4 regions of the Promicromonospora sp. NPDC057488 genome follow, and region 2 is predicted to be linked to each of the others. Evidence: riboswitches for the same ligand, from Rfam matches in the RefSeq annotation. Region 2 holds a riboswitch; each other region holds the start of a gene.
What was found. Region 2 has a riboswitch for thiamine pyrophosphate ahead of ACFU5G_RS13900 (YkoF family thiamine/hydroxymethylpyrimidine-binding protein). Riboswitches for the same ligand answer to the same signal wherever they lie in the genome.
Positions count from the first base shown of each region.

Region 1: linked by a shared signal. The riboswitch ahead of ACFU5G_RS26635 (TenA family protein) and the one ahead of ACFU5G_RS13900 (YkoF family thiamine/hydroxymethylpyrimidine-binding protein) in region 2 are both predicted to bind thiamine pyrophosphate.
Region 3: linked by a shared signal. The riboswitch ahead of ACFU5G_RS07525 (thiamine ABC transporter substrate binding subunit) and the one ahead of ACFU5G_RS13900 (YkoF family thiamine/hydroxymethylpyrimidine-binding protein) in region 2 are both predicted to bind thiamine pyrophosphate.
Region 4: linked by a shared signal. The riboswitch ahead of thiM (hydroxyethylthiazole kinase) and the one ahead of ACFU5G_RS13900 (YkoF family thiamine/hydroxymethylpyrimidine-binding protein) in region 2 are both predicted to bind thiamine pyrophosphate.

Region 1 is NZ_JBHVEG010000209.1:1,092-8,687, reverse strand. Features, by position in the region: gene ACFU5G_RS26655 (GDSL-type esterase/lipase family protein) at 1-460, opposite strand, end outside; gene ACFU5G_RS26650 (hypothetical protein) at 679-1,923, shown strand; gene ACFU5G_RS26645 (glycoside hydrolase family 15 protein) at 2,024-3,937, shown strand; gene ACFU5G_RS26640 (LLM class F420-dependent oxidoreductase) at 3,883-4,662, opposite strand; TPP riboswitch at 4,709-4,801, shown strand; gene ACFU5G_RS26635 (TenA family protein) at 4,793-5,554, shown strand; gene ACFU5G_RS26630 (SRPBCC family protein) at 5,610-6,041, shown strand; gene ACFU5G_RS26625 (methyltransferase domain-containing protein) at 6,079-6,837, opposite strand; gene ACFU5G_RS26620 (family 43 glycosylhydrolase) at 7,023-7,596, opposite strand, start outside.
Region 2 is NZ_JBHVEG010000057.1:25,059-32,654, reverse strand. Features, by position in the region: gene ACFU5G_RS13910 (ABC transporter ATP-binding protein) at 1-1,450, opposite strand, end outside; gene ACFU5G_RS13905 (ECF transporter S component) at 1,440-2,066, opposite strand; gene ACFU5G_RS13900 (YkoF family thiamine/hydroxymethylpyrimidine-binding protein) at 2,063-2,734, opposite strand; TPP riboswitch at 2,793-2,901, opposite strand; gene ACFU5G_RS13895 (hypothetical protein) at 2,959-3,411, shown strand; gene ACFU5G_RS13890 (flavoprotein) at 3,395-3,982, opposite strand; gene ACFU5G_RS13885 (class I SAM-dependent methyltransferase) at 3,979-4,683, opposite strand; gene ACFU5G_RS13880 (DUF4259 domain-containing protein) at 4,763-5,140, opposite strand; gene ACFU5G_RS13875 (HelD family protein) at 5,430-7,596, shown strand, end outside.
Region 3 is NZ_JBHVEG010000024.1:44,361-51,956, forward strand. Features, by position in the region: gene ACFU5G_RS07515 (ABC transporter ATP-binding protein) at 1-510, opposite strand, end outside; gene ACFU5G_RS07520 (ABC transporter permease) at 510-2,207, opposite strand; gene ACFU5G_RS07525 (thiamine ABC transporter substrate binding subunit) at 2,204-3,283, opposite strand; TPP riboswitch at 3,279-3,384, opposite strand; gene ACFU5G_RS07530 (DUF4235 domain-containing protein) at 3,422-3,703, shown strand; gene moaC (cyclic pyranopterin monophosphate synthase MoaC) at 3,724-4,194, shown strand; gene ACFU5G_RS07540 (MoaD/ThiS family protein) at 4,191-4,430, shown strand; gene ACFU5G_RS07545 (molybdenum cofactor biosynthesis protein B) at 4,433-4,945, opposite strand; gene ACFU5G_RS07550 (sulfite exporter TauE/SafE family protein) at 4,942-5,862, opposite strand; gene ACFU5G_RS07555 (RrF2 family transcriptional regulator) at 6,069-6,527, opposite strand; gene ACFU5G_RS07560 (molybdopterin-binding protein) at 6,630-7,040, shown strand; gene modA (molybdate ABC transporter substrate-binding protein) at 7,037-7,596, shown strand, end outside.
Region 4 is NZ_JBHVEG010000041.1:7,047-14,642, reverse strand. Features, by position in the region: gene ACFU5G_RS11055 (hypothetical protein) at 1-798, shown strand, start outside; gene ACFU5G_RS11050 (aspartate aminotransferase family protein) at 896-2,329, shown strand; gene ACFU5G_RS11045 (alkylphosphonate utilization protein) at 2,499-3,218, opposite strand; gene ACFU5G_RS11040 (aldo/keto reductase) at 3,401-4,429, opposite strand; gene ACFU5G_RS11035 (TetR/AcrR family transcriptional regulator) at 4,554-5,138, shown strand; gene ACFU5G_RS11030 (GNAT family N-acetyltransferase) at 5,135-5,731, shown strand; TPP riboswitch at 5,786-5,883, shown strand; gene thiM (hydroxyethylthiazole kinase) at 5,873-6,709, shown strand; gene thiE (thiamine phosphate synthase) at 6,706-7,440, shown strand; gene thiD (bifunctional hydroxymethylpyrimidine kinase/phosphomethylpyrimidine kinase) at 7,530-7,596, shown strand, end outside.

The sequences.
Region 1 (7,596 bases), on a different contig from region 2:
TCGCCAGGTAGAAGCTCACGGCCAGGTCGTCCATGGCGCTGGTGGCGAGCTGCACGGGGTCGCTCCAGACCTCGCCACCGGCGGGCACCGACACGGCGGCCGAGCCGCCGAAGGTGACGTCGCGCAGGCTCTCGGGCCGGACGGCCGCACCGCCGGCGCTCAGGCCGGCCGTGGTGGCGTTCACGACCAGGGGCGTGGTGCCGAACTGGTTCTGCAGCCGCACGCGCAGCGCCGAGCCACCCTGAGTCAGCCGGGTCACGACCCGCACCGAGCGGTTCTGGAACGTCTCCGGGCTCAGCCCGGAGCTGCGCTGCTGCGACTGCGTCCACGACGTCGACCACGTGTCGGCGTCGGGCACGGCGTCGGACACGGCCCCGGAGGCGGTGACGGCACCTCCCGCGGCTACTCCAACCGCTGTGACGAGCGTGATCACGGTACGTGCAAGGTCTCGGAACTCCATCGGTCCACCTGCTTCGCTGCTCGAGTCGTCGTTGATCGAGTTCGCGGCACGGCACCCTGTGCGCCACCCCGGACGGAACATCCGCCGGACGGAACGTATGACCCGGGCACCCGACTGTCAACGCTGTCACCGCCGTCGAAGGCGCTTTTTGCTCGCGCCTGCGGGCAACTGGTCCCTACGGTGGGCGGGCGAAAGTTCCTTCGAGCAAGGAGACCACCATGCGCCGTCGTCGTCGTTCCGCACTTGCCGTAGCGAGCCTGGGGGTGGTCGCACTGCTCGCGTCCGCGAGCCAGGCCACCGCGAGCCAGGGCTCCGACGAACAGGGGTCGTCACTCGCGGCAGCCGCCACGCCGCTCACGGCGAGCAACTTCCGCTACACGCTGTCCGAGACGTCGTCGTCCCTGATCGGCGCCCTCGACGCCGCCCTCCCGAATGTCTCCATGAGCACCGTGGCGGACGACGGCAACCGCACCCCGAGCTGCCCCAGCGCTCCCTCGGTCACGCACCGCACCGCGTACTACTGCTGGAACGAAGGCGACCGGGACACGAGCGCCTGGTACCCGCAGGGCATCACCACCAGCTCGGACGCGTTCGCCGCGGGCACCTACGAGGGCAAGCGCATCAACCTGGTGAGCTGGTACGACCACGCCGACGACAACATCGACAAGGGCGTCCGCATCAGCGTGTCGAACCTGTCGGCGAGCGCGTCGGCCCCGCCGTACCGGCACCTGCTGCTGGTGGAGCCGAGCGGCACCGCCGCCGCGCCGTCGTTCAAGCCCATCGACATCCACGCGGGCGGCATCATGTGGTACGGCAACCTGCTGTACGTGGCGGACACGGGCGGCGGCTTCCGGGTGTTCGACCTGGACCACCTGTGGCAGGTCTCGACGGGTAGCGCGTCGAAGATCGGGCGGCAGTCCGACGGCTCGTACCACGCGTTCGACTACAAGTACGTGCTGCCGCAGACCGCCAAGTTCACGGACTCGACGGCGGGCGGCTACGCGCAGCTGCAGCACTCGTCGGTCTCGCTGGACCGCAGCAGCTCGCCGGACTCGGTGGTCGTCAGCGAGTACCGCAGCAAGGACGAGCTCGCCGACGGCGCCCAGGTGCGGACCATCCGCGTGCCGATCGACTACACGAACCGGTACCTCAAGCCGGCCTCGGACGGCGTCATCAAGGCCACCGAGGCGTACCGCACGGACCTGGAGAGCGTGCAGGGCTCGACCGCGATCAACGGTGAGTTCTTCTTCTCGCAGAGCGACGGCGACGACTTCTCGAACCCCACCTCGGACGGTGACCTGCACACGTTCGTCGCGCCGTCGGGCTCGATCGTGCGGCACGGTGACGCGCTGACGGTCGGCGCGGAGGACCTGTCCTACGACCCGACGCGGGACTACCTGTGGTCGCTCGGCGAGTACCCGGGCCACCGGTGGGTGTACGCGGCGGACGCGTCCTCGTTCTGAGCCCCGCCTGACGTGTCAGGCGTACAGGTCACCAGAGGGGCCTGTACGTCTGACACGTCGACCCATGGTGTCCGGGTCGCGCCGAACCTAGTCTTTGACGGTGACGCGCCGAATCGAGGATTACGGGTTGGTCGGGGACCTCCAGACCGCGGCTCTGGTCAGCCGCGACGGTTCGATCGACTGGATGTGCCTGCCGAGGTTCGACTCCCCGGCGTGCTTCGCGGCCCTGCTCGGCGACGAGCGGCACGGGTCGTGGCAGCTCGGCCCGACGTCGGGCGGCGCGTGCACGAGCCGGCGCTACCGCGGCGACACGCTGATCCTGGAGACGGAGTGGGACCTGCCCGAGGGGCGGGTGCGGGTGCTCGACCTGATGCCGCCGCGCGGCGAGGAGGCCGACCTGGTCCGGATCGTCGAGGGCATCAGCGGGCACGTGCCGATGACGACCGAGCTCCGGCTCCGGTTCGACTACGGCAACATCGTGCCCTGGATCACCTGGGACCGGGACGCGCTGCGCGCCGTCGCCGGTCCGGACTCGGTGCGGATCGACTCGCCGGTGCCGCTGGAGCACGCGGGCGCGAACGAGGGTTCGGTGCTGCGCGCGGAGTTCACCGTCGGACCGGGGGACCGGGTGCCGTTCGTCCTGAACTACCACGCGTCGCACCTGGCCACGAAGGATCCCGTGGACCCGTACGAGGCGCTGGCCGACACCGAGGACTTCTGGCGGTCCTGGGTCGGCGGGTGCACCTACACCGGCCCCTGGCCCGACGCCGTCCACCGGTCGCTGATCACGCTGAAGGCGCTGACCTACGCGCCGACGGGCGCCATCGCGGCGGCGGCCACGACGTCGCTGCCCGAGGAGATCGGGGGCGAACGCAACTGGGACTACCGGTACTGCTGGCTGCGCGACGCCGGACTCACCCTGCAGGCCCTGATCGGCACGGGCTTCATCGACGAGGCGCGGGACTGGCGGGCGTGGCTGCTGCGCGCCGTCGCCGGCGACCCCGCGGACCTGCAGATCATGTACGGGCTCGACGGACGCCGTCGGCTGCCGGAGTACACGATCGACTGGCTGCCCGGCTTCGAGGGCTCCGCGCCGGTCCGGATCGGCAACGGGGCGGCGAACCAGCTCCAGATCGACGTGTGGGGCGAGACGCTGGACGCCCTGCACCAGGCCCGCGAGGCGGGGCTGGAGCAGGACCAGGACGTGTGGCGGCTGCAGCGGGCCCTGCTGGAACACCTCGAGGAGCACTGGGCCGACCTCGACAACGGGCTCTGGGAGGTGCGCGGCCCGCGCCGCGCGTTCGTGCACTCGCGCGTCATGGCCTGGGCGGGCTTCGATCGCGCCGTCCGCGCCGTCGAGAAGTACGACCTGCCGGACGAACCCGTCGAACGCTGGCGCGCCGTCCGCGACCGCATCCACGAGGACGTCCTTACCAACGGGTTCGACGCCGAGCGCAACACGTTCACCCAGTTCTACGGCTCCGACGGGCTCGACGCCGCGCTGCTGCTCATCGGGCAGGTCGGGTTCCTGCCCTGGGACGACCCCCGCGTGGTCGGCACGGTCGACGCCGTGCAGCGCGAGCTCGGCCAGGACGGGCTCCTGCGGCGGTACCACAACGAGTCCGACGACCAGGTGGACGGCCTGCCGGGATCCGAGGCGACGTTCCTGGTGTGCAACTTCTGGCTCGTCGACGCGCTGCACGGCGTCGGCCGCGTCGAGGAGGCCGTCGCCCTGTTCGAACGGCTGCTCACGCTGCGCAACGACCTGGGGCTGCTCAGCGAGGAGTACGACGTGCGCACGGGCCGCCACCTCGGCAACACGCCCCAGGCGTTCAGCCACCTGGGCCTCGTCAACAGCGCGCTGCGGCTCGGCCAGGGCCTCGCCGAGCGCGTGGCCGGTCCGGAGGTCGACGGCGAGCGCGCCGCCGCCCCCGGAACCAAGGCCGTCCCGGCCGAATCTCAGCCGCGGGAGTCGCGCCAGGCGATCCAGCGCTCCGCGGTCGACAGGTCGTAGTCCGGCCCCGTCACCCCCACGGTGAACAGCGTGGCCCCGGCCGCCACCAGGGCCTCGCCCGTCTCCTCGGGCGAACCCTGCGCCTGCACCGAACGCTCCACCAGCTTCGCGGTGTCCCGGCCGACGGCGGCGCCGTGCTCGTCCAGGATCGCCGACTTGCTGGTCAGGGTCGGCACGTCGCCGAACGCGTGCCAGATGTCGGCGTGCTCGGCCACGATCCGCAGCGTCTTGCGCACCCCGCCACCGCCGATCAGGACCGGGATCTCGCGGGTGGGCGCCGGGTTGCCGGCCGCCAGCCGGGCCTTGATGCGCGGCAGGGCGTCGGCCAGGCTCGCGATCCGGGAACCCGCCGTGCCGAACTCGTAGCCGAACTGGTCGTAGTCCTTCTCGAACCAGCCGGCACCGAGGCCCAGGATCAGCCGCCCGCCCGAGATGTGGTCGACCGTGCGCGCCATGTCCGCCAGCAGGTCGGGGTTGCGGTAGCCGATGCCCGAGACCAGCGCGCCGATCTCCACGCGCTCGGTCTGCTCGGCCCACGCACCGAGCATGGTCCAGCACTCGAAGTGCTTGCCGTCGGGGTCGCCGCTGAGCGGGAAGAAGTGGTCCCAATTAAAGATGATGTCGACGCCGGCGTCCTCGGCGCGGAGCACCGCGTCACGAAGCTGCGAGTACTCGGCGTGCTGGGGCTGGAGCTGGACTCCGATGCGGATGGAGCGGTCTGTCATGGCGGCAGCCTACGACCAGCACGACCCAGGTCCGGTAGCCTCGGCGGCACGTGACACGGGGTGCCCTGCCAGGGCTGAGACCACACCCGTCGAACCTGATCCAGATCATGCTGGCGAAGGGATGTCCATCGTGACCTCTGTCGTACCCGTCTCCACGGCGACACCTGTGGAGACTCGCACCGCGCCCGACGACGGCGCCGTCCGCCCCTTCACCGAGGAGGCCTGGGACCGCATCGCGGGCTGGCGCGACGCCGTCGACCGCATGCCGTTCCTCCAGGCGCTCGCGGACGGCTCGCTGCCCACCGAGGCGTTCGCGTTCTACCTCGCCCAGGACGCCGCCTACCTGCGCGAGTACTCGCGTGTCCTGGCGCGGGCCGCCCAGCTCGCGCCCGACCCGGCCGCGCAGGGTTTCCTCGCCCGGTCGTCGGTGTCGGCGCTGGAGGTCGAGACGGCGCTGCACCGCGACTGGCTGGGCGCCCACGCCGGGCTCGCCGCGGGTGACGTCGCCGCCGTCGAGGCCTCGCCCGTGACCGCGGCCTACACCGGTCACCTGCACGCCGTGGCGTCGGGCAGCTACGCGGAGACCATCGCGGCGCTGCTGCCCTGCTACTGGCTATACGCCCACGTGGGCAGTGTGCTCGCGGACCTGGCCGGACGCCGCCCCGGCGGGCTGGCCGGCCACCCCTACGCGGCGTGGATCGGCACCTACGGTGACGAGGGCTTCCAGGCCGCGACCCGGCAGGCTCGCGCCCTGGCCGACGACGCCGCCCGCTGGGTCTCCCCGGACCAGCGGGAACGCATGCTGGGCGCCTTCGAGATCTCGTCGGTGCACGAGTACCTCTTCTTCGAGCAGGGCCTGACCCGGCCCGCCTGGCCGACGCCGCCCCTGTAGGCCGAGACTAGGGGGTGACGCCGCCGACGGCGCCGACCCGAGGACAGGAGCACCGATGCCGAATTACAGCACCTCCGCCGAGATCGACGCGACGCCCGAGGAGGTCTGGGCGGTCCTGTCCGACGTCGAGCACATGCCCGACTGGACGCCGTCCATGCGGTCGGTCGAGATCATCGACGGGCCCAACCCGCCCGACGTCGGCACCCAGGTGCGGATCGAGCAGCCCGAGCTGCCGCTCGCGGTCTGGCTGATGGACGAGTGGGACCCGCCGCGGCACTTCGCGTGGATCACGGAGGCGCCGGGCGTGACCACGCAGGCGGAGCACCTGATCGAGCCGCTGCCCGGCGGCCGGTCCAAGGTGACGCTCGCGATCACGCAGACCGGCTCGCTGGCCTGGCTGGTCGGCGGCATGGTGCGCAAGCGCACCCGGGAGTACGTCGACGCCGAGCTGGCCGGGCTCGAGGCCCGGGTCACCCAGCAGGGCTGACGCCGGGCCCGGCGCCGGCGCCCGGCGTCGTCCCGAATCAGGCTCGCGTGGCCACCACGAACACCCGGCGGAACGCCAGGGGCGTGCCGTGCGCGTGCTCGGGGTACGCCGCGCGCAGGGCCGCGCCGAAGTCCTCCTCGAACCGGGCACGCAGGGCCGGGTCCTTCGCCTCCAGCGCCTGGAGCGTGGGCTGGGCTCCGGTCGCCGAGATCCAGCGCAGCACCGGGTCCGGGCCGTGCAGCACGTGCGTGTACGTGGTCTCCCACGCGTCCACCGACCAGCCCGGCCGGGCCAGGATCTCCAGGTACTCGCCCGGGTCGGCGGTGGCCCGCCGCTCCACCGGTCCGACGACGTCGGCGTACGGCGCGCGTGCCGCGACCTCGCGCAGCAGCACGTGGCTGGGCGCGTCGTGGTTGCCCGGCACCTGGAAGGCGAACGTCTGGGTGGCCCGGTCGGCGAGGGTCGTCAGGAGCTCGCGGTGGCCCGGGACCCACTGGAGCGCCGCGTTGCTGATCACCAGGTCGGCCGTGTGCTCGTCGGTGCTGAGGTCGGCCAGCACGTATTCGGTGCCCGGGTCCGCCTCGCGGGCGCGCTCGATCATGGCGGGGGAGACGTCCACGCCGGTGACGTGCGCCTCGGGCCAGCGGGCGCGGAGCACCAGGGTGAGGTGACCCGGGCCGCAGCCCAGGTCGACGATCGTGGCCGGCGACCCGGGCACGCGGGCGACCAGCTCCGTGAACGGCCGGGACCGCTCGTCCGTGTACTGCAGGTATGCGCCGGGGTTCCAGTCGGCCATCACAACTCCTCGCCGTCGAGTATCTTGATGTCAAGATACATCACGCGCGGAGCAGCCCAGCGATTGTGCCCGGCGTGCACGGCATGTGCGGCAGCCCAGCGATCGTGCCCGGAACGGTGGCAGGTCCGGGCGCAATCGCTGGGCTGCGGCGCTCGCCGGCGGTGGCCGGTGTTCCGCGGCGTCGGCTACGCGACCTCGATGTAGTCGAGCTCCGTGAACGCCGTCCCCTTGCCCAGGCGGATGGTGTTCCAGCCGGCCTGCAGCGTGATGTCCTTGCTGGCCTGCTGCCAGTTGTCCCAGCCGGTGATCGGGTAGCTGACCGACCCGGCGGAGGCCCCGTTGACCGTCACCGTGTGCGACGCCGTCTCGACCGAGCCGTTGGCGTAGCCCACGTGCAGCGTGTAGCTGCCGGACGTCGGCACGTAGATCGCGCCGATGTCGACCGAGCTGTCGGCGTGGTCGATGTACGCGGCGACCTTGCCGTCCGAGGCGCCGGCCGCGTTCTCGCGCACCGAGCAGTTGTTCAGGGTGCCGCGCTCGGCCTCGTAGCGCACCCGGCTGCCGCGCACCACGGGGTTGGAGCCGGCCCAGCCGAGGTCGGCCACGTACATGCCGCGGCCGCCCGCGTCCCGGTGGCCGTGGAAGATCAGCTTGTCGCCACCGCCGTCGCGCAGCACGTCCGCGCCGCCGGGACCGGCCACCGCGCCGTCGAGCGAGTCGGTGGTCATCAGGAACCGGAAGGCCTTGGTGTACGGGCCG
Region 2 (7,596 bases):
GGCTGGAGAACAGCACGCCCCGGCCGTCGGCCGCGACGTCGCGCAGGGCGCGGAGCACGCCGACGGAGGCGTGCCGGTCGAGGCCGAACCCGGGTTCGTCGGCGAGCAGGAACGGGTGCTCGTGGACGAGCATCGCGGCGAGGCTGAGGCGACGCTTCTGCCCGCCCGAGAGCCGGTACGGGTTGTGGTCGGCGAGCCGGGTGAGCCCGAAGCGGGCCAGGGCCTGCTCGACCCGGGGCGCGGCGTCCGGCGGCAGGCCGTGCGCCACCTCCTGGCGCACCGTCGTGGCGGTGAACTGGTGCTCCGGGTTCTGGAACACGAGCCCGGCCCGCGGGCCCTCCACGCTGCCCGCGGCCGGGCGGTCGAGGCCCGCGAGGCAGGCCAGCAGCGTGGACTTGCCGCTGCCGTTGGCGCCGACCAGCGCTGTCGTGGTGCCCGGGCGCAGCTCCAGGTCGATGCCGCGGAGCACCTCGCGACGTCGGGCACGGGGACCGCGGGACACGGCGAGCCGGCGGGCGCGGAGCGGCGTCCCGCCGCGCGGGCCGGCGAGGTGCGCTTCTACCCGGTCATCGGGCCGGGAATCGGGCTGGTTTCGGGCCCAATCGCTGGGTAGAAGCGCACCTTCCGAGCGTGCCGCGGCGTCGCCCAGCAGCGCGCGGAGCTCCAGGTCCAGCGGGAGCCAGCAGCCCTCGCCGACCAGGTCCCGGAGCATCGGCACCGTGAGGTCCTCGACGGCGACGTCGTGCCGCACGCGCCCGTCCTTGCCGAGCACGATCCAGCGGTCCGGCAGGGCGGCGGCCCCGGCGTCGCCCGCCAGCTCGTCGAGCCGGTGCTCGACGAGCACGCAGGCGGCACCGGTCTCGCGCCGCACCACGTCGAGCGCACGCCGCACGGCGTCGATCCCGTCGGCGTCGAGCATGGAGGTCGGCTCGTCGAGCAGCAGCAAGCGGGGTGACGGCGCGATGGCCGCCGCGAGCGCCACGCGCTGCAGCTCGCCGCCGGACAGCTCCGCCGTCGCCCGCCCGGCCAGGCCCGCCGCCCCGGCCCGGTCGAGCGCCGTGCGCACGGCGGGCCCGATGAGGCCGGGGGCGACGGCGAGGTTCTCGAGCGGGAACGCGACCTCGTCGAGCACGTCGGGCAGGCAGACGCCGGACTCGGGGTCCTGGGCGACGACGCCGACGACGTCGGCGAGCCCCGCGATCCCCGTGCCGGCGACCGGCCGGCCCGCCACGGTCACGGCGCCGTCCACCTGGGCGTGCACGGCGTACGGCACCGCGCCGTGCAGCATCCGAAGCAGCGTGGACTTGCCCGAGCCCGACGGGCCGAGCACGAGCACGCTCTGCCCGGCGGCGATCCGCAGGTCGACGGGCCCCACGCCGTCGCCGGTGCCGTACACGGCCTCCAGGCCGCTGGTCTCGACGACGGCGGTGGAGGTCACGTCAGCGCTCACGCCGCACCACGGGTCCGCGCCCGGCGGCCGCCGCGCGGCCGATCGCGAACTCGTCCAGCACGCCCGTGCCGTGCAGCCGGTCGACGATCACCTTGGCGAGCAGCCCGCCCAGCACCAGTCCGGAGACGAGCTGGAGGCCCAGGCGCAGCGCCAGGATGTCCTGCCCGTACCAGCCGAACCGGAACGCGGACCACACGAACACCAGGCCCGCGCCGAGCACGCCCGAGAGCGCGTACACGCCCCACCCGAACTTCCGGTAGCGCGTGAGCGCGAACGGCAGCTCGCTGCCCGCGCCCTGGATCGCCGCGGCCACCAGCAGCAGCGGCCCGACCGGGGAGCCCAGGAAGACCACCTCGACCACCGACGCGATCACCTCGGCGATGATGCCGACGAAGGGCTTGCGGATGATCGCGACCGCGATCGGCGCCACCAGGAGCCAGCCGCCCAGCAGCACGTGCTGGGCCAGGTCGCCGGCCGGTCCCATGGCCACGGCGAGCCCGTTCCACGCCTGCACGAGCGCCCAGTACAGGAACCCGAAGACGACGCCGAGCATCACCATGAGCACGATGTCGCGCAGCGGCAGCCGCGCGCGCCGGCGTTCCGTCGTCTCGCTCATCGGGTGCCGCCCGCGTGGCTCGGGCTGTTCACCGAGAGGGTGAGGTGGCTGGTCACGTGCTGGACCGTGCGGCCCGCGAGGACCCACCCGGCGAACGCGCTGGCGAGCACGCGGCCGGCGTCTCCCTCCAGGCGCGTGACGAAGTGCTGCGAGCCGTGGAACGTGCCGTTCTCCTTGGCCAGCTCGATCGCGGCGTAGATGTCGCGCATGTGGTCCGGCGTGACGTCCGCGCGGACGTCGTCGGCCAGGGGGTACAGGGCCCACTCGGCCGTGACGAACCGGCCCGTGTCGCGGCCCTCCGGCACCTCGGTGACGCGCGGCCCCGCGCCGCCGGGCAGCTCGCAGACCACCTCGCCCGGGCAGCCCCTGGACAGGTGCACGGTGATCGCGGCGTGCTTGCCGGACGCCGCGATCCCGACCGTCAGGTCGGTGACGTAGCGCAGCAGGTCGGCCTCGGAGCCGCCCACGTAGGTGCTCACGTCGCCCGTCTCGACCACGAGGCCGGTCGTGTCGGCCTCGCGCAGCGCGCCCAGGATCACGTCGACGTAGTCGTCCGACATGACCGCCGCGGTGATCCGTGCGCCGACGCCGAAGCGCATCGGGTCGCCGCGCAGCCCGGCCGTCTCGTCGGTGCTGGTGGCATCGGTACTGGTGGCAAGGTCTGCCATCGGGGTGCTCCCTGTCCGTCGGATATCCGTCGGCACAGGAGGACGGGCGCCCTACGGCCCCACGTCCTGAGTCGCTTCCTGCGCCGGCATGATCCGGATCAGGTTCTACGGTCGGAGTTCGAGTACTCCCTCTCAGCCCGGCATACCGGACTCCCGTGCACTGCGCTCACCGTAACAGCACGGCCGGACGCCGCCCCCACGCGTCCGCTCGCTAGCATCGGCGCATGCCCGACGACGCCGCGACCGTCCCGTCCCCCTGGGGCGAGCTCGCCCGTGCCACGACCACGCTGACCAGCGGCGAGACCCTGGTCCACGACTGGTACTCGGCCGACGCCGGCGCCGCTGACGGCGAGCCCGAGCTCATGGTCCGGGCGACCGACGCCGCCGCGGCGTCCGCCCTGCTGCCGCGTGTCGCGGCGTTCTTCGCGGACCGCGCGGGCTGGCAGCGGCGCGCGACGGACGCCGTCGTCAAGGAGTTCAGCGCCGAGGAGCCGACGCCGGACGAGCTCGCCGAGGCGGCGCACGACCTCGTGCTGCAGACGGTGGAGGTGCTCGCCGACGGCGACGTCGTGCTGCACCTGGACGACTCGTGCGGGGCGCACTTCCTGGACGGCTACTGGCCGGCCGTGCGGTTCGACGCCGACGACGTCGCCGTGGAGGTCACGGTCGAGGCGTGACCGCTCCTGCGCGGGCCGACGTCACCGTGTCCAGGATCTCCGCCCACGGGAAGTCGTCCGGCACGGCGGCACCCGGTTCGTGCGACTCGCTCGGGCCGATTACGAGGCGCACGCCCCACTCCTCGAGCGTCGCGAGGCTGCCCGCGTAGGCCGGGTGCGCGGCGAACCTGGTGTGGACGTAGGGCGCGGCGACGATCGGTACGCGGCGTCCGACCTGCTCCGCCAGGCGGGTCAGCACGTAGGTGTCGGCGATGCCCAGCGCCCACTTCGTGAGCGTGTTGTACGTCGCCGGGGCCACGATCACGGCGTCCGGGTCAGGCAGCGAGTACCCGACCGTGGTGTGGAAGTCCGTCCGCACCGGACGCCCCGTGACCTCCTCGATCCGCGCCATCGCCTCGGGGAAGGCACGCACCGCCTGCTCCGTGGCCAGGACGCGCACGTCCCAGCCCCGCTCGGTGGCGGGCGGCAGGAGCAGGGACGGCACCTGCCGGGTCGCCCCCGCACCGGTCACCACGACGTACAGCACACCCAGGGTCGTGGGGCCCGGGGCCAGGCCGTCGGCCTCGCTCAACGCGCCTCGAGGACGAAGTAGATGAAGCACAGGAACGCCGACCGCTCACCGCTGACGATCCGAGGCGGGAGCAGCTCGGGCGGGGTGTCGGGCGCCGGTTCGGGCTCGGCCAGCACGGAGATGCCGAACCCCGCGGCGGTGAACGCGTCGACCATCGCGTGCAGGGGCCGGTGCCAGTACGTCAGGGTCGCCGGCTCGCCGTCGAACTCGTGCACCTCCGAGTGCTGCAGGGTGGCGAAGTAGTTGTCCTCGGGGTTGGTGACCACCCGGACGGTGGGGTGGTTGACCGAGAGGATGACCCGGCCGCCGGGCTTCAGCACCCGCCGGAACTCACCGAGGGGCCCGCTCCAGTCCCGGAAGTAGTGCAGCACGAGCGAGGCGACGACGTCGTCGAACGCGTCGTCCGCGAACGGCAACGGCTGGGCGAGGTCACCGACGTGCAGCGGGACGTCGTCGCCCAGCCTGCGCCGGGCGAGCTCGAGCATCGCGGGGCTGCCGTCGATCCCGGTCATGACGGCGCCCCGCGAGCGCAGCGCCTCCGTCACGGGACCCGTGCCGCACCCGGCGTCCAGGACGTGCCGCCCGCTCACGTCACCCGCGAGCCGGACGAGGGCCGGGTGGTTGTAGTAGTTGTTGAGCAGGCTCGACGTGTTCTCGGCGTGGTAGTTGTCCGCGAAGCTGTCGTAGTGGTCCGGCTTCATGAGTCCCCTCGTGTGCGCGGTTTGTCCGATTTCCGGGGAGGCTACCGGAGCGCCGTCGGGGCGGACCGGACCGACACCCTCAGCCGGCGTCGGCCAGCCGCCGGAGCTCGGCGAGGTCGTCGAAGGTGCGGACCAGCACGGCGCGCCGGGCCGCCCGGAACTCCGGGGAGGGACCGAGCCCGTCGACCGTGCTGTCCCAGACCGCCAGGTAGTCGCGCTTCCACGTCTCGATCGTGGCGGCCTCCGGCAGCAGGGCACCCACGTAGTCCAGGCGGGCGAGCACCGCCAGGAGCTCCAAGTTCGCCGGGACGGCCACGCCCCAGTACTCGTCGGGCTCCAGCCCGACCGGGTCACCGGACATCGCCTCGGCGACCTCGGTCACGAGCTGGTCGGTGAGGCGCGACAGGTGGTCCGCCGCGGCGTCGTCGTCGAAGTTGCCCGGACCCCAGGTACCCACGGAGCTCCCTCTCGTTCGTCGTTTCGTTGACCGCGGCTGAGCCTAGCGTCAGGGCCCGAGCCGGCCGGGTTCGTCGCCGCCGGTCCGGTCAAGCGACCTCGTCCGCGCCGGTCGCTCAGCATCGCCGCGCGGTCGGTCCGACTTGAGCCTGCCCCTGGGGCACGGTGTCTGCTGATGAGTTCGTCGACCGATGCGACCGACCTCGGACCGCCAAGGAGGCCGTCCGGCGCCTGAGAGGCGTGGTCGGCATCGGGCCGTAGAGTCGAGCCGACGGGAACGAGACCTGCACATGCGCGAGACGAAGCCCTCCGTCCTGACACCAGCCACCAGCGCGTTCGACCTACCCGCCCGCCTCGCGGCCAAGTCCGACCCCGCGTTGATCGCCGCCGACGAGCAACACTTCGCGGACATCGCCACCAGCCTCGACCGGTCGACCGCGGAGCTGTCGGCGCGGCTCGACGCCGCGCGCCGGGCACCCGCCGTCATGGGGCAGGCGGCGCTGGAGCGTGACCAGGAGGTCCACCGGCTCACCTCGCGGCTGCGCACCCTGCGCCGATTCGGCCTGGACCTGTGCCTCGGCCGCATGGTGCCCGAGGACGGCACGGCAGGCGAGGACGAGGCCGGCCCGGTGTACGTCGGGCGGCTCGGCCTGACCGACGGCGACGGGCGCCGCCTCCTGATCGACTGGCGCTCCCCCGCGGCCGAGCCGTTCTTCGGCGCGACGCACGCGCAGCCGATGAGCCTGACGAGCCGACGCCGCTACCGCTGGACGCGCGGCCGCGTCACCGACTACTGGGACGAGGTGTTCACGCCGGACGCCCTGGAGGCACAGGCCGCGCTGGACGACCAGTCGGCCTTCATCGCCAGCCTGGGCAGCGTGCGGTCGGAGCGGATGCGCGACGTGCTCGGCACCATCCAGGCCGACCAGGACGCCGTCATCCGGGCCGGCTCCCGCGACGCCCTCGTGGTCGACGGCGGCCCGGGTACCGGCAAGACCGTCGTCGCGCTGCACCGGACGGCCTACCTCCTGTACTCCGACCCGCGGCTCGGGCATCGCCGCGGCGGCGTCCTGTTCGTCGGGCCGCACGAGCCCTATCTGGCGTACGTCGCCGACGTCCTGCCGAGCCTCGGTGAGGAGGGCGTGCAGACCTGCACCGTGCGGGACCTCGTCCCCGAGGGGCGGACGGCTGCCCCCGAGCACGACCCGGAGGTGGCCCGGCTCAAGGCGGACGCGCGCCTGGTCGCGGCGGTCGAGCCGGCCGTGCGCCTCTACGAGAACCCGCCGCAGGACGACACCGAGATCAAGACCCCGTGGGGCCCCGTCCGGATCAGCGCGGCCGACTGGGCCGAGGCGTTCGGGGCCGCCGAGCCCGGCGTCCCGCACAACGACGCCCGCGACCAGATCTGGGCCGAGCTGCTCACGATCCTCACGGACAAGGCCGACGACGGAGCCCAAGTGGTGGACGACGACGTGGACTACGACGTCGTCCACTACGGCGTGGAGAGCGGTGTGCTCGACGACGGCGTGCTCGACGGCCGCCTCCGGGACGAGGAGGCGGCACACGACCGGGACGAGTTCGACGCCTACGGGCTGCGGCCGGAGGACCCCTCAGTGGCGGTCCGCCGCGCGCTGGAGACCAACCGCGACCTCGTACGGGCCTTCGACCGGGCGTGGCCGCTGCTGGACCCCGCCGACATCGCTGGAGACCTGTGGGAGGTGCCCGCCTACCTGCGCATGTGCGCGCCCTGGCTCGCGCCCGACGACGTCGCGCGCCTCCAGCGGGCCGACCCGCAGGCCTGGACCACCGCCGACCTGCCGATCCTCGACGCGGCCCGGCGCAGGATCGGCGACCCGGACGCCTCCCGACGCCGGCGCAGGCAGGAGGCCGCGCTCGCGGCCGAGCGCGCCAGCATGTCCGACGTCGTGGACGACCTGATCGCCACCGACGACTCCGACCTGGGTGTGATGTCGATGCTGCGCGGTCAGGACCTGCGCGGCGCCCTGGTCGAGACGACGGCCCTGCCCGCCGCCGACCCGGACCTGCTCGCCGGGCCCTTCGCGCACGTCGTCGTGGACGAGGCCCAGGAGCTCACCGACGCCGAGTGGCAGATGCTGCTGGATCGATGCCCGTCGGGAAGCATGACGATCGTCGGCGACCGCGCACAGGCGCGGCACGGGTTCACCGAGTCGTGGACGGAGCGGCTGCGGCGGGTCGGCCTGGACCGGATCGGGGTCGCGTCCCTGACCATCAACTACCGGACGCCCCAGGAGATCATGACCGAGGCCGAGCCGGTCATCCGAGCCGCGCTCCCGGACGCCAACGTGCCGACGTCGGTCCGGCGCAGCGGCATCCCGGTGACGCACGGCGCCGTCGCGGAGCTGGACTCGGTGCTGTCGGGCTGGCTGGCCGACCATGCGACGGGGACGGCGTGCGTCATCAGCGCCGACGGCGCGG
Region 3 (7,596 bases), on a different contig from region 2:
TTCGCGGAGCTGCCGGTCGAGCGCCGACAGGGGCTCGTCGAGGAGCAGCAGCCGGGGCCGCGGCGCCAGGGCGCGCGCGAGGGCCACCCGCTGCTGCTCGCCGCCGGACAGGGTGGGCACCGACCGCTGCTCGTACCCGGCGAGCCCCACGAGGTCCAGCAGGGCGGAGACCCGCTCGTCCCGCTCCTGGCGGGTGAGCGGCAGGGTCTCCAGCCCGTAGGCGACGTTGCGCCGCACGTCCCGGTGCGGAAAGAGCTGCCCGTCCTGGAACATCAGCCCGAACCGGCGCTTGTGCACCGGCAGCCCGGCCAGGTCGGCGCCGTCGTACAGCACGCGCCCGCCGGCCAGCGGCTCCAGCCCGGCCACGGCCCGCAGCAGGGAGGACTTGCCGCAGCCGCTCGGCCCGAGCAGCGCCACCACCTCGCCGGGGTCGACGTCGAGCGTCACCCCGTCCACCGCCGTCTTGCCGCCGTACCGGACCGAGACGTCCCGGACCTCCAGCCCCGCCATCAGAACTCCCCTCCCGCGCGGTCGTCGCGCAGTAGCTCGGCCACCATCATCACCGTCGCGGTCAGCGCGGCCAGCACCACGGACGCCGCGAGCGCCATCCCGTAGTTCTCCGCCCCGGGCCGCCCGATGAGCCGGTAGATCACGACCGGCAGGGTGGCGCCGTCGGGCCGCGCGAGGAACGACGTGGCGCCGAACTCGCCGAGCGACACCGCGAACGCGAACCCGGTGGCCAGCCCGACCGACCGCAGGGCGATCGGCAGGTCCACGGTGCGCAGCACGCGGCCCGGCCCGGAGCCGAGCACGGCGGCGACCTCGCGCAGGCGGGGGTCGATGGCCCGGAGCACCGGCAGCACGGTGCGCACCACGAGCGGCACGGCCACGACGGCCTGGGCCACCGGCACGAGCAGCCCGGAGGTGCGCAGGTCGAGGCCGAGCACCGGCTGGTCCATGGTGATCAGGAACCCGAAGCCGACGGTCACCGCGGACACGCCCAGCGGCAGCATGAACAGGCCGTCGAGCGTCCCGACGGCGCGGCGTGCCCCCGCGGACCGGGGCCGGCGGGACACGACCAGGGCCACGAGCCCGCCCACGACCAGCGCGATCACGGTCGCGGCCAGCGCGATCCGCAGCGAGGTCGCCGTGGCCTCCCAGACGGTGACGACCAGGGCGTTGCGCTCGCCGGTCGTGCCGAGCGCGAGGTAGTTGCCGGGTCCCCAGGAGCCGTCCGGCTCGCGGAACGAGCGGGCCACCAGCCCGGCCAGCGGCAGCACGATCAGCCCGGCCACGATCGCGATGCCCGCGAGCGCCGCGGCGACGTCGGCGGGCGAGCGCCAGGACAGGGGGCGGGCCGCGCGGCGTGCCGAGACGAGGTGCAGGGCGGCCTCGCGGCGCCGGCGGGCCCGCGCGGAGACGGCGAGGGCGCCCGAGATGACCACGAGCTGCAGGATCGAGAGCACGGACGCCGCCCGCAGGTCCAGGAACTGGGTGGTGCGGGTCCAGATCTCGGTCTCGATGGTCCCGTACCGCACGCCGCCGAGCACGAGCACCACCCCGAACGCGGTGGCGCAGAACAGGAAGACCACCGAGGCCGCGGACGTGATCGCGGGCGCGAGCGAGGGCAGGGTGACGGTGCGGAACACCCGGGCGGGCCCCGCGCCGAGCGACGCGGCGGCCTCCTCGGCGCGGGGGTCGAGCCGTTCCCACAGCCCGCCGACGGTGCGCACCACCACGGACACGTTGAAGAAGACGAGCGCGACGACGATCCCGGCGAGCGACTCCTCGAGCCCGAGGAACCCGAGGGTGCCGCCGGGCGCGAACAGGGCGCGGAACGCGACGCCGACCACCACGGCCGGGAGCACGAACGGCACCGTCACCAGCCCGCGCGCCAGCGTGCGGCCGGGGAACGCCCGCCGGTACAGGAGGTAGGCGAGCGGCAGCCCGAGCATCACCGAGAACGCCGTGCCGAGCACCGCCTGGGTGAGCGTGAGCCCCACGAGCCGCCAGGTGCGCGGCCGGGACAGCACCTCGGCGAAGCCGGTGAGGTCGAGCACGCCGTCGGGCACGAAGCCCCGCACGACGAGCGCGACCACCGGCCACGCGAAGAAGATCGCGAGGAAGGCGAGGGGGACGACGACGGCCGCTCCCCACAGGAACGGTGCGAGGCGCGGCCGGCGCCCGGGCCGGTTCGTCGGCGTCAGCCCACGACTGTCTCGGTCCACCGTTCGATCCACTCGTCGCGGTGCTCGCTCACCTGGGCCGGGTCCACCTCGAACGGGGCCTCGGCCTGCGGCGCGAACTTCTGCCAGTCGTCGGGGAGCTCCACGGCGGAGTCGGCCGGGTACATGTACATCGACTCCGGCAGGGCGGCCTGGACGTCGTGGGTGAGCAGGAAGTCCACCAGCGCCCGAGCGCCCTCCACGTTGTCCGAGCCCGCGAGCACGCCCGCGTACTCGACCTGCCGGAAACAGGTCTCCAGCAGCGCGCTGGTGGTCGACTCCGAACCGTCCTCGCTCACCGTGAAGGCCGGCGACGTCGCGTACGACAGCGCGAGCGGACGCTCGCCGCCCTCGCCCGCACCCGAGAAGTCCACGTAGTAGGCGTCCTCCCAGGAGTCGGCGACCTTGACGCCGTTGTCCACCAGGGACGTCCAGTAGTCCTCGAACCCGTCCTCGCCGAACGCCCCGACGGTCGCCAGCAGGAACGCGAGCCCCGGGGACGACGTCGCCGGGTTGGTCACCACGAGCAGGTCCTCGTACTGCGGGTCCGCGAGGTCCTCCAGGGTCTTCGGGACCTCGAGGCCGGACTTCTCGAACCACGCCTCGTCGGCGTTCACGCACACGTCGCCCTGGTCGACGGGCGTGAGCGCCCCGCCGAGCTGCTCGGCGCCCTCGGGCAGGTCGGCGGGCGTGTACTCCTCGACCACCCCGGCGTCCAGGGCGCGGGAGGCGAAGGTGTTGTCGATGCCGAAGACGGCGTCGCCGAGCGGCGCGTCCTTGGTCAGCACGAGCTGGTTGACCAGCGTGCCGGCGTCGCCGGCTGCGCTGACCTCCACGGTGGTGCCGGTCTCCTGCTCGTACTGGTCGATCAGCTTCTCGTCGAGCGCCCAGGAGTCGTGGGTCACGAGCGTGACGGTCGGGGCGTCGTCGCCCGGACCGGACGCGTCGTCGCCGGAACCCGTGCCCGAGCAGCCCGCGAGCAGCAGCGCCGCCGACAGCGTGCCCGCGATCGTGCCGGTGGTGATGGTGCCCCTGTGGGCACCGGAAAGACGCAACATCGTGCCTCCGACTTCCTCCGCCGGTGTCAACCGGATCAGGTTCAAGGGTCTGCGGCTTTCCGCACTCTCAGCGCCGTGGGGGCGCTCCCCTGTCGTTTCCATGCAGCCTAGTCGGCTGCCGGGGGCTACGGTGTGGAGATGGCCCAGATTGAGACGGAACAGACACTCGGCGAGAAGGTCGGCACTCTCGCCCTGACGATCGCGGCCGGCTGGGTCGCGCAGAAGGCGGTCAGCATGATCTGGAAGGGCGTGACGGGTAACGACGCGCCCAACAAGCCCGACGACCCGGAGCTGGACCTGCTCCAGGCGACCGTGTTCGCCGCTGTCGCCGCGGGTACAGCGGTCTTCGCCAAGCGGATCGCCGCCAAGGGCGCGCACCGTGCGGCCGTGCGGATCGCCGCCCGCCGCTCCGCCGTGTGAGGACGTGACACCCTGGTGCCGTGAGCTTCACGCACCTTGACGACCGCGGCCAGGCCCGCATGGTCGACGTCACCGCCAAGCAGCCGACCGTCCGCTCGGCCACCGCCTCCGGTCTGGTCCGCTGCACCCCTGCCGTGGTCCAGGCGCTGCGCGACAACGCCGTGCCCAAGGGCGACGTGCTGGCCGTGGCCCGGATCGCGGGCATCGCCGCCGCCAAGCGGACGCCCGAGCTGCTGCCGCTGGCCCACGTGATCGGCGTGCACGGCGCGGCGGTCGACCTGGAGGTCACCGACGACGGCGTCGTGGTCACCGCGACCGTGCGCACCGCCGACCGCACGGGCGTCGAGATGGAAGCCCTGACGGCGGTGTCCGTGGCGGGCCTGGCCGTGATCGACATGGTCAAGGGCCTGGACAAGTCGGTCTCGCTCGCGGACGTGCGGCTGGAGCGCAAGACCGGCGGCAAGTCGGGCGACTGGGTGCGTGCCGAGTGATCACGGTCCGCTACTTCGCCGGCGCCCGCGAGGCCGCCGGGCGCGCCACCGAACAGCTCGACGGCCCGACGTCGGTCGCCGCCCTGCGCGGCGCCCTCACCGCCGCCCACCCGGGCCTGACCACGGTGCTCCCGCGGTGCGCGCTGCTGGTCGCGGGCGCCCGCACCACGGCGGACGACGCCCCGGTGCCGGACGGCGTCACGGTCGACGTGCTCCCGCCCTTCGCGGGCGGCTGACGCTACGCCGCCGGGGCGGGGTGGTCGCCGCCCTCGAGCTGCGACCGGACGTGCGGCCACAGGGCGAGCACCACGTCGAGGCCGTCCCGCACGCCCCCGGACGACCCGGGCAGGTTCACCACGAGCGCGCGCGTGCCGGCGGACCCGCGGGCCACGCCCACCAGCCCGCGCGACAGCACGGCGGTGGGGACCCCCGCGGCGACCCCCCGCTGCCGGACGGCGTCCGCGACGCCCGGGACCTCGTAGTCCAGCACCTCGCGCGTGCCCTCGGGCGTCAGGTCCCGGGGCGTGATGCCCGTGCCGCCGGTGGTGAGCACCAGACGCGCGCCGGCGTCGAGCGCGGTCCGCAGCACGTCGCGGACCGGCTCGACGCCGTCGGGCACGAGATGGGTGACCAGGTCGGTGAACCCCGCCTCCCGCAGGACGCGCACCGCGGCGGGGCCGGAACGGTCCTCGGCCTCGCCGCGTGCGCATCGGTCGGAGACGGTGATCACCGCGACCTGGTCGGACGTCATGCCGACACGCTATCGGCCTCCGGCTCCTGCGCCTGCTCGGGCGCGGGCTTGAGGGCCTCGGCCTTGCGGTGCGCCCGCACGGACCAGGCGACGGCGGCGGCCCAGCCCAGCCAGATCACCACGTAGACCGGGATCTTCACGGCGTCGGAGGCCGCGATCCAGTCGCTGTTGAGCAGCGTGCGCGAGTTGGTGAGCACGATGACGCCGCCCACGAGCGAGCCCAGGATGCGCGGCGGCACGAGGCGCACCAGCCAGGCCGCGATCGGCGCCGCGATCAGGCCGCCGATGAGCAGGGCGAGCACCCAGGTGAAGTTGATGCCCTCGCCGGACAGGCCGACGAAGAAGCCGACGCTGGCGGCGACGGCCACGAGGAACTCGCTGGTGTCGATCGAGCCGATCACCTTGCGCGGTTCCAGGCGGCCGCTCGCGAGGATGGCGGGCGTGCCGACCGGGCCCCAGCCGCCGCCACCGGTGGCGTCGAAGAAGCCGGCCACCAGGCCGAGGGGTGCGAGGAACCGCTTGCGGAGGGGCTTGTCCGAGCGGGTCGGCAGGCCCTGCACCGTGAAGCGCAGCAGCACGTAGAGGCCCAGAGCGAGCAGGATCACCGACATGACCGGCCCGGCGACCTCCGTCGACAGCGACGAGAGGAACGTGGCGCCGGCGAAGGCGCCGACCGCGCCGGGGATACCGATCTTGGCGACGACCTTCCAGTCCACGTTGCCGAAGCGCCAGTGGGAGGCGCCGGACGCGAGGGTGGTGCCGATCTCGGCGAGGTGCACCGTGGCCGACGCCGCGGCGGGGTTGGTGCCGATGGCCAGCAGCAACGTGGTGGAGGTGACGCCGTAGGCCATGCCCAGACTTCCGTCCACCAGCTGCGCGCCGAGGCCGACGAGCGCCAGCAGGATCAGGGTTCTCATGGTCGTGACCTTCCAGGTCAAGGGGGATGCGACACGAGGCCTGGCACATTCAGGCCTCCGTCAAGGTATCCACCTAACCCGGTCGGAAACAATGACCATCTCACAGGTCGGATAAGTGTGTATCAGATAGCGGGGTGAAAGCCCTCCGTCCGATCGGAGTTCAGCCGGGCGCCGGGCGCCCTGCGAAATACCGGTCGCCCGCGAGATCAGGAGTTGGACCAGGCCGACTCGCCCTCGGTCAGGGCGCGCACCTCGTCCGGCAGCGATCCGCTGACCAGGTCCGCGAGGGAGACCGTCTCCAGCACCGCGCGGACGTTGGCCCGCAGGGCCACCCACACGTGCAGCAGCGGCGCGGCCGCGCCCTGGAACTCCAGGTCGGAAGGGCGGTTGCCACGCACGAAGACCAGCGGCCCGTCCACCGCCCGCACGACGTCGGCGATGGTGATCGAGTCGGCGGGCCGGGCCAGGCGGTAGCCGCCGCCGGCGCCGCGGTGGCTGGTCACGAGGCCGTCGCGACGCAGGTCGCTCAGGATCCCCTCCAGGAAGCGGTGCGGGATGTCCTGCGCCCGGGCCAGGGACTCGGCGCGGACGGGCCCGTCCTGGTCGGCGGCCGCCAGCTCGGCGGCTGCCCGGACGGCGTAGTCGGCTCGTGCGGAGATCCTCATGGGTCCATTCTCCCCCGGCCACCGGACCGGGCCGCCTCCACTCCGCAGATCCGGGCTGGACGCCCTTTATCAATACGTGAACGCGGTGCTAACGTCCCGTTCGTGCCGCACATGAGGATTCGAGAGGCCGCCGCCTATCTCGGCGTCAGCGACGACACGGTGCGTCGCTGGATCGACCGCGGCCTGCTGGGCGCCCGCACGGACGACGCGGGCCGCAAGGTGGTCGACGGCTACGAGGTCGCCATGGTGGCCCGGGACCACGCGTCGCCGCCGGGACTGCCGCCGGGACTGCGCAGCTCGGCCCGCAACCGGTTCGTGGGCCTGGTCACCGACATCAAGGCCGACGCCGTCATGGCGCAGGTCGAGCTGCAGTGCGGCCCGTTCCGCGTGGTCTCGCTGATGAGCAGCGAGGCGGTGCACGACCTCGGCCTGGAGCCGGGGTCGGTGGCGGTGGCAGTCATCAAGTCCACGAACGTCGTCATCGAGACCGAGAACCAGAGGGGATCCGCATGACCGGGTACACACACAGGGGCCGCGCGTCGGCCCGGATCATCGCGGCGGGCGCCGTCGGCCTGCTGGCGGCCGGCGCCCTGACGGCGTGCGGCGCGGGGTCGGGCGGGGCCGCCGACTCCGACGTCGACGACCCCACGGACCGGACGCTGACCGTCTACGCCGCCGCGTCGCTGACGACGACGTTCGAGCACATCGCGGAGGACTTCGAGGCCGCCCACGAGGGCGTCGACGTGGAGCTGTCATTCGCCGGCTCGTCGGACCTCGTGGCCCAGATCCAGCAGGGCGCCCCGGCCGACGTCTTCGCCTCGGCGGACACCGCGAACATGGACAAGATCGTCGCGGACGACCTGCAGGCGGGGACGCCCGCCGACTTCGCCTCGAACACCCTGATGATCGCGGTGCCGCCGGGCAACCCGGCCGACGTCGCCTCGCTCGCCGACCTGGCCGGCGACGACGTGAACCTCGTCGTCTGCGCTCCCGAGGTGCCGTGCGGGGCCGCGGCCGAACGGGTCGAGGAGGCCGCCGGGCTGACGTTCTCACCAGTCAGCGAGGAGCA
Region 4 (7,596 bases), on a different contig from region 2:
TTCGGCTCGCAGGTGCTGCTGCAGCCCGTGTCGTACGGCACGGCCACCCTGTGCGACTGGACGCTGCCCCAGCGCAACCCCGTGCTGCTGGAGGGGGTGCGGCACCTGGGCGACGTCGTGGCCGTGGCCACCAACTCGACGACCGTGGCGCTGGTCGGCACGGCGCACTTCAAGATCTCCCAGTACGGGTCGCTCGCCGAGTTCGTGGCCAGCCTCAACGGGCTGTTCAGCGCCTGGAACGCCACGCTGGCCGACCACCTGCGCACCGTCGCGGCCATGCTCGTCGACCATGACGTGAACAACGGTGCCGACCTGGCCGACCGCAAGGAGGGCCTCACCCGCGAGCAGCTGCGGCTGCACGAGTTCGCGTCCGAGGTGCGCACCACGCTGACCACCATCACCTCCCCCACGTTCCTCGCGTCCGCGCTCGAGTCGCGCATGCTCAACCAGCTGCTGCACGCCTCGCGGTTCGAGCAGCAGGCGGCGGGGGTCACCGAACGGCTGCGCGAGCTGCTCCAGGAGCCCATCGCGGCGCGCCTCGCCGCGCTCGAACGCCTGCACAACGACCGCGAGCGGGCCGCCGAGGCGCGGCGCGAGCGCTCCCGCCGTCGGCTGATGGACGGGACGCTGTCGGCCATCACGGTGTTCGCCGGTGTCTATGCCCTGATCGGCACGGTCCAGGTGGCGCTGGACGCGTCGCTGATCGGCCCGCTCCAGGCGGTCACGGCCACCGCTCTGGTCACCGTGGGTGCGCTGGTGACGGGCTGGGCGGTCTTCAGCTGGACGAGCCGGCGCTAGCCCCTCCCCCTCCGTATCAGACGTACAGGTCCCCCGGGTGACCTGTACGTCTGACACGTAGCCTGGTCGGGTCGCCGCTCCACGACGGGGGATCACGATGACCGGAAGCTCTGTGTCCGTGCCCGGGGACGTGCCCAGGGATGCACCCGACGGCGCGAACCGCACGCCGCGCGGCACCCCGCGGGGCGACGCCGCCCGGCGCCACCTCTGGGGGCACTTCACGCGGCAGTCCGCCTGGGACGCCGGGGTGCCGACCCTGGTGCGCGGCGAGGGCCACCATGTCTGGGACGCGGCCGGCCGCCGGTACATCGACGGGCTGTCGGGGCTGTTCGTGGTCCAGGCGGGGCACGGCCGCCGGGTGCTCGCCGAGGCGGCGGCGCGGCAGGCGGGCGAGCTCGCCTACTTCCCGCTGTGGTCGTTCGCGCACCCGCCGGCCATCGACCTGGCCGAACGGCTCGCCGACCTGGCCCCGGGCGACCTGAACCGCGTGTTCTTCACGACCGGCGGCTCGGAGGCCGTGGAGACGGCGTTCAAGCTGGCCAAGCAGTACTGGAAGCTGCAGGGCAGACCGGGCAAGCACAAGGTGATCTCCCGGAACATCGCCTACCACGGCACCACGCACGGCGCGCTGTCGGTGACGGGCCTGCCGGGTCTCAAGGCGCCGTTCGAGCCGCTGGTCCCGGGCGCGTTCAAGGTGCCGAACACCGACATCTACCGGGCGTCCGAGGACCTGCGCGACGACCCGAAGGCGTTCGGCCGGTGGGCCGCCGACCAGATCGAGGTGCTCATCGAGACGGAGGGCCCGGACTCGGTGGCCGCCGTCTTCCTGGAGCCGGTGCAGAACGCGGGCGGCTGCTTCCCGCCCCCGCCGGGGTACTTCGAGCGGGTGCGCGAGATCTGCGACCGGCACGACGTGCTGCTGGTCTCCGACGAGGTGATCTGCGCGTTCGGCCGGATCGGCTCGATCTTCGCGTGCGACGACTTCGGCTACGTGCCCGACATGATCACGTGCGCCAAGGGCATGGCGTCGGGCTACTCCCCGATCGGCGCCTGTCTGGTCTCGGACCGGGTGTACGAGCCGTTCGCCCACGGTTCGACGACGTTCGCGCACGGGTACACGTTCGGCGGGCACCCGGTCTCCGCGGCGGTGGCCATGGCGAACCTTGACCTGTTCGACCAGGAGGACCTGACCGGACGGGTCAAGGAGAACGCGCCGGCCTTCCGGTCCACCCTGGAGCGGCTGTACGACCTGCCGATCGTGGGCGACGTGCGCGGCGCCGGGTACTTCTACGCGATCGAGCTCGTCCGGGACAAGGCCACGCGGGAGACGTTCTCGGGCGACGACGCCGAGCGGCTGCTGCGCGGGTTCCTCACCCCGGCGCTGTTCGAGGCCGGCCTGTACTGCCGCGCCGACGACCGCGGGGACCCGGTGGTGCAGCTCGCGCCGCCGCTCACGATCGGGCAGCCGGAGTTCGAGGAGATCGAGCAGATCCTGCGCGGGGTGCTGAGCGAGGCGTGGACGCGGCTCTGACCGGGCGCCGAACGCCGGCGGGTCGGCGGAGCGGCGCAGCAGTGCGCTTCTACCAAGTCATTGGGCCCGGAACGGACGTGTTTTCGGGCGCAATCGCTGGGTAGAAGCGCACATTTGACCGCGGCGCACGGTTCGGCACTGCGGTGGTCACACCGCCGGAGCTCTCACGTCAGACCTTCCGGACGGCGCTCGGTCGCAGGCGCACCGGTCCGGCCCCGCGGGCGACGGCGCCCACGAGGCGGTCGTCGTCGGCTTCGTGGCGCAGCCGGATGTTCCGCAGCCGCGTTCCGGCCGGCACGACGGCGGACGACCCCTTGCCCGAGAGTCTCTTGAGGACAATCACGGTGTCGCCGTCGGCCAGGGGTGTGCCGTCGGCGTCCCGGATCACGGCGGCCCAGTCCTCGATCTCCGGCGTCGGCGCTGCTGTTCGAGCGGTGCCCCCGATGCGGTGGACCTCCCTGTCGCGGCGCGCGGACTCACGGGCCAAGCCGAGCCGGCGCCGGTGCTCAGCCCGGTCGAGCGCAGGCTCCCCCGCCAGGCGGATGACTCGGTTGCTCCGGGGATCGACGTGCGGAACTCGGTCCGGCGTCACGAACACGGTCGTGTATCCGGCACGCAGCTCCGCCGCCTGGGGGCCGTGCTCCATGTAGGCCATGCCGGCGCGCGAGAGCAACCCCAGTGCCAGAGCCACGGCGAAGGGACCGAACGGCACAGGTGCAGAATCCGGATCCTGGCCCCCGATCGCGGCCTGGAACAAGAACACGGCGGCAGTGATGACAAGAAGGACCAGCCCACCGAGGCCTGAGAGCACCGCGACACGTACCACCGCAAGGGCCGACGGCCCAGGGATTCTCCGCGCCCGGATCTCGGGGTTCCAGGTCTTCGTCATCACGACCCCACATCCATCACCGCAAACCGGACAGATGCGCTGAACTCTAACGGCCCGCCCACGAGGTGCGCGTCTACCCAGCCATTACGCCCGGAACTGGCCCGTTTCCGGGCGCAATGACTGGGTAGAAGCGCACTATCGGGCGCAGCCTCGGGCGCAGCCTCGGGCGCAGCCCGGCCGGGTCAGGCCGCCGCGCGCTGTTCCGCCGGGCGGCGGCGCAGGGTCGCCTGCTGGATGGCCGGCGGGTCGTAGGCCATGTCGAGGCGGCTGACGTCGGTGCCGGGCGGGACGATCGCGTCGATCCGGTCGAGGATCTCGTCGCTCAGGCTGACCTCGGCGCCGGCGAGCGCGCTGTCGAGGTGTTCCATGGTGCGCGGCCCGATGATCGCGGAGGTGACACCCGGGTGCGCGATCGCGAACGCCATCGCGAGGTGGTTCAGCGGCAGCCCGGCCTCCTCGGCGACGGGGATGAGCTGCTCGACGACGTCGAGGCGCCGCTCGTCCTGCAGGTGCGCGAACCCGTACTGCGCCCGGTGGGCGTCGCTGGCGCGGCCCTTGCGGTACCTGCCGGTGAGCATGCCCCCGGCCAGCGGGCTCCAGACCAGCGTGCCCATGCCGTACTGCTGGGCCACGGGCAGCACGTCGCGCTCGATGCCGCGGTTCAGGATCGAGTACGGCGGCTGCTCGGTGCGAAACCGCTCCAGGCCGCGCCGCTCGGCGACCCACTGGGCCTGGACGATGTCGGCGGCGGGCATGGTGGACGAGCCGATGGTGCGCACCTTGCCCGAGTTGATCAGGTAGGTCAGCGCCGCCAGCGTGTCCTCGACGTCGGTGTCCGGGTCGGGCCGGTGGATCTGGTACAGGTCGATGTGGTCCGTGCCGAGACGGCGCAGCGAGTTCTCGACCTCGGCGATGATCCAGCGCCGGGAGTTGCCCCGGTGGTTGGGGTCGTCGCTCATGGGCAGATGCACCTTGGTGGCCAGGACGACGTCGTCGCGCCGCCCCTTGAGCGCCTTGCCCACGATCTCCTCGGACTCGCCCCGCGAGTACGCGTCGGCCGTGTCGATGAAGTTGATGCCCGCGTCGAGGGCCTTGTGGATGATCTTGACCGACTCGTCGTGGTCGGGGTTGCCGATCGCACCGAACATCATCGCGCCGAGCGCGTAGGGGCTGACCTTGATGCCGGTCCGGCCGAGGCTGCGGTACTGCATGGGGCCCTCCTGGGGTCGAGAGGTCTGGTGAGCGCACCGGCGATGCCGTAGCCTGGAACTAAGCGGAACGCTCTTCCAGAACTATATGGAAAGACGTTCCGGTTAGCAACGGATCGGGAGAGAAGTGACCCAGCACACAGAGCAGCGGCCGCTGCGCCGCGACGCGCAGCGCAACATCGACGCGCTGCTCGACGCCGCCAAGCAGGTCTTCGGCACGTCCGGCGTGGACGCGCCCGCGAAGGAGATCGCCGACCTCGCGGGCGTCGGCGTCGGCACGCTCTACCGGCACTTCCCCAAGCGGTCCGACCTGGTCAAGGCCGTGTTCCAGGCCGAGGTCGACGCCACCGCCGACGCCGCCCCCGCCCTCGCCGCCGAGCACGATCCGGTCGTCGCGCTGGAGAAGTGGCTCCACCGCTACACCGAGTTCCTCGCGACCAAGCGCGGGCTCGCCTCAGCGCTGCACTCCGGCGACCCAACGTTCGACGCGCTGCCCGCCTACTTCATCGGCCGGCTCGGCCCCGCCGTCGGCTCCCTGCTCGACGCCGCCGCCGCGGCCGGCGCCATCCGCGCCGTCGCCAGCCCGAAGGACCTGCTCTACGCCGTCTCCAAGCTGTCCCTGCCGATGAGCGACGAGGAACCCGACCACGGCCGGCGCATGCTCGACCTGCTCGTCGACGGGCTGCGGTACGGATCGGGCGGGCGCCCGTGACGGCAGCCGGCTTCAGCAGCAGCGAGGACGCCCGGGACTACGGCCGCGGCCTGCTGGTCGGCCGCGCCGTCCGGCTGCGCCCCCTGGCCGAGGACGACCTGCCGCACCTGGACCGGTGGTGGCGGGAGACCGAGTGGCAGCCGCTGCAGCAGCCCACCGTCCGGCCCCGGCCGGTCGGGACCGCCGCAGACCTGTTCCGTGCGTGGAGCGCCAACACCGACCCCGGCGCCGTCGGCCTGAGCGTCGAGACCCTCGAGGACCCGCACCTCGTCGGGCACGTGACCGTCTACGGGGCAAGCCTGCCGCAGCGCACCGGCACCCTCGGCATCATCCTCGGGCCCGAGCACACCGGGCACGGCTACGGGCCGGACGCCGTCCGTGTCCTGCTCCGCCACGCCTTCCAGGAGATGAACCTGCACCGCGTCGAGCTGAGCGTCTGGGCCTTCAACACCGACGCGCGGCGCGCCTACGAGCGGTGCGGCTTCGTCGTGGAGGGCCGACGGCGGGAGGCCGTGTTCCACGCCGGCCGGTACCACGACGACGTCGTCATGGGCATCCTCGCGAGCGAGTGGAGCGCGACCGGGCCGAGCTAGCACCCCACCCACCGAGACGGTTCCGTGCGGACGCCGTGCGCGACTAGGGTGGGCCCACTTGGCGCGGGGCGCCGGGCACCTGCCCGGCTGAGATGCACCCGTGGAACCTGATCTAGGTAGTGCTAGCGAAGGGAACGCCTCATGGGCTCCGTCCTGCCCGACGCCGTCGCGTCGGTCGTCACCGCGGTGCGCGACACCGCCCCCCTGGTGCACTGCGTGACCAACGTCGTGGTCACCAACTTCACCGCGAACGTGCTGCTCGCCGCCGGCGCGGCACCGGCCATGGTCGCCGACCCCGAGGAGGCGCCGGTCATGGCCGGCGTCGCCGGCGGGCTGCTGATCAACCTCGGCACCGTCGAGGGCGGCCAGGCCGACGGCATGCGCGCCGCCGTCGACGGCGCCACCGCCGCCGGCGTGCCCTGGGTGCTCGACCCCGTGGCCATCGGCGCGCTGCCGCTGCGCACCCGGCTCGCCGCCGAGCTGTTCGCCCGCGGCCCCGCCGTCGTCCGCGGCAACGCGTCCGAGATCCAGGCGCTCGCGGGCGGGGCCGGCGGCCGCGGTGTCGACTCCCTGGACACGCCCGACGGCGTGCGGGACGTCGCGCTCGGCCTGGCGCGGTCCTCCGGCGCCGTGATCGCCGTGAGCGGCGCGTCCGACCTGATCACCGACGGTGAGCGGGTCGTGCGCGTCCAGGCGGGCAGGGCGCTCATGACACGCGTGACCGGGGTCGGGTGCTCGCTCGGCGCGCTGGTCGCGGCGTGCGCCGCCGTCACCGAGGACCGGCTGCTCGCCGCGGCGGCCGCGACGGCCTGGCTCTGCGTCGCCGCGGACCGCACGACGTCGGCCACGCCCGGCAGCTTCGCCGTCGAGCTGGTGGACCGCGTGTTCGACGTGGACGCCGAGGCGGTCGGGTTCGGCGCGGGGCTGGTGAACGAGTCCTTCCCGGCCGCGGGCGCGGCCGCGCGGGTCGGCGCGTGAGCGCCCGGATCCGCCTCGACCCGTCCGTCTACCTCGTCACCGACACCCAGCAGTGCGGCGGCCCCGCCGGGGTCGTCGCCACGGTGGGTGCGGCGGTCGACGGCGGCGTCACCGCCGTCCAGCTCCGCGACCCGGGGGCGAGCACGCGCGAGCTCGTGGACCTCGGCCACGCCCTGGTCGCGCTGCTCCGGCCCCTCGGGGTGCCGCTGATCGTCGACGACCGGGTCGACGTCGCGCTCGCGGTCGACGCCGACGGCGCCCACGTGGGCCAGCACGACCTGGACCCCCTCTCCGCGCGCAGGCTCCTGGGCCCGGACCGGCACCTCGGGCTGAGCGTGAGCACGCCGGAGGAGGCGCGGGCGGTCGCGGACCTGCCGGCCGGCACGGTGGACCTGCTGGGCGTCGGGCCCGTGCGGCCCACCCTGACCAAGGCCGACGCCCGTACGGCGATCGGCTTCGCCCGGCTCGGCGTCGTCACGGCCGCCTCGCCGCTCCCCTGCGTGGCGATCGGCGGGCTGCGGGCCGCCGACGTCGCCGCGCTGCACGGGGCGGGGGCGGCCGGGAGCGCCGTGGTGTCCGCCGTCTGCGGCCGGCCAGACCCGGCCGCCGCGGCACGGGAGATCGCCCGGGCGTGGGCCGCGGTTCGCGGCGGCCCGGACCCGGGCGGCGAACCGACGACCGGACGCGTGCCGACCGGCCGGCCCGGCGTGACGGCGGGACCCGCCGCATGACCGCGCCGCACGCCGCGCCGTCCGCGGCAGCACGCACCCGCCTCGCAGCCGACGTCGGACCGCGCACCCGGCCGCCTGGGCACCCCGTCGTGGCGCTGACGATCGCCGGGTCGGACCCGTCCGGCGGCGCCGGGATCCAGGCCGACCTGAAGACCT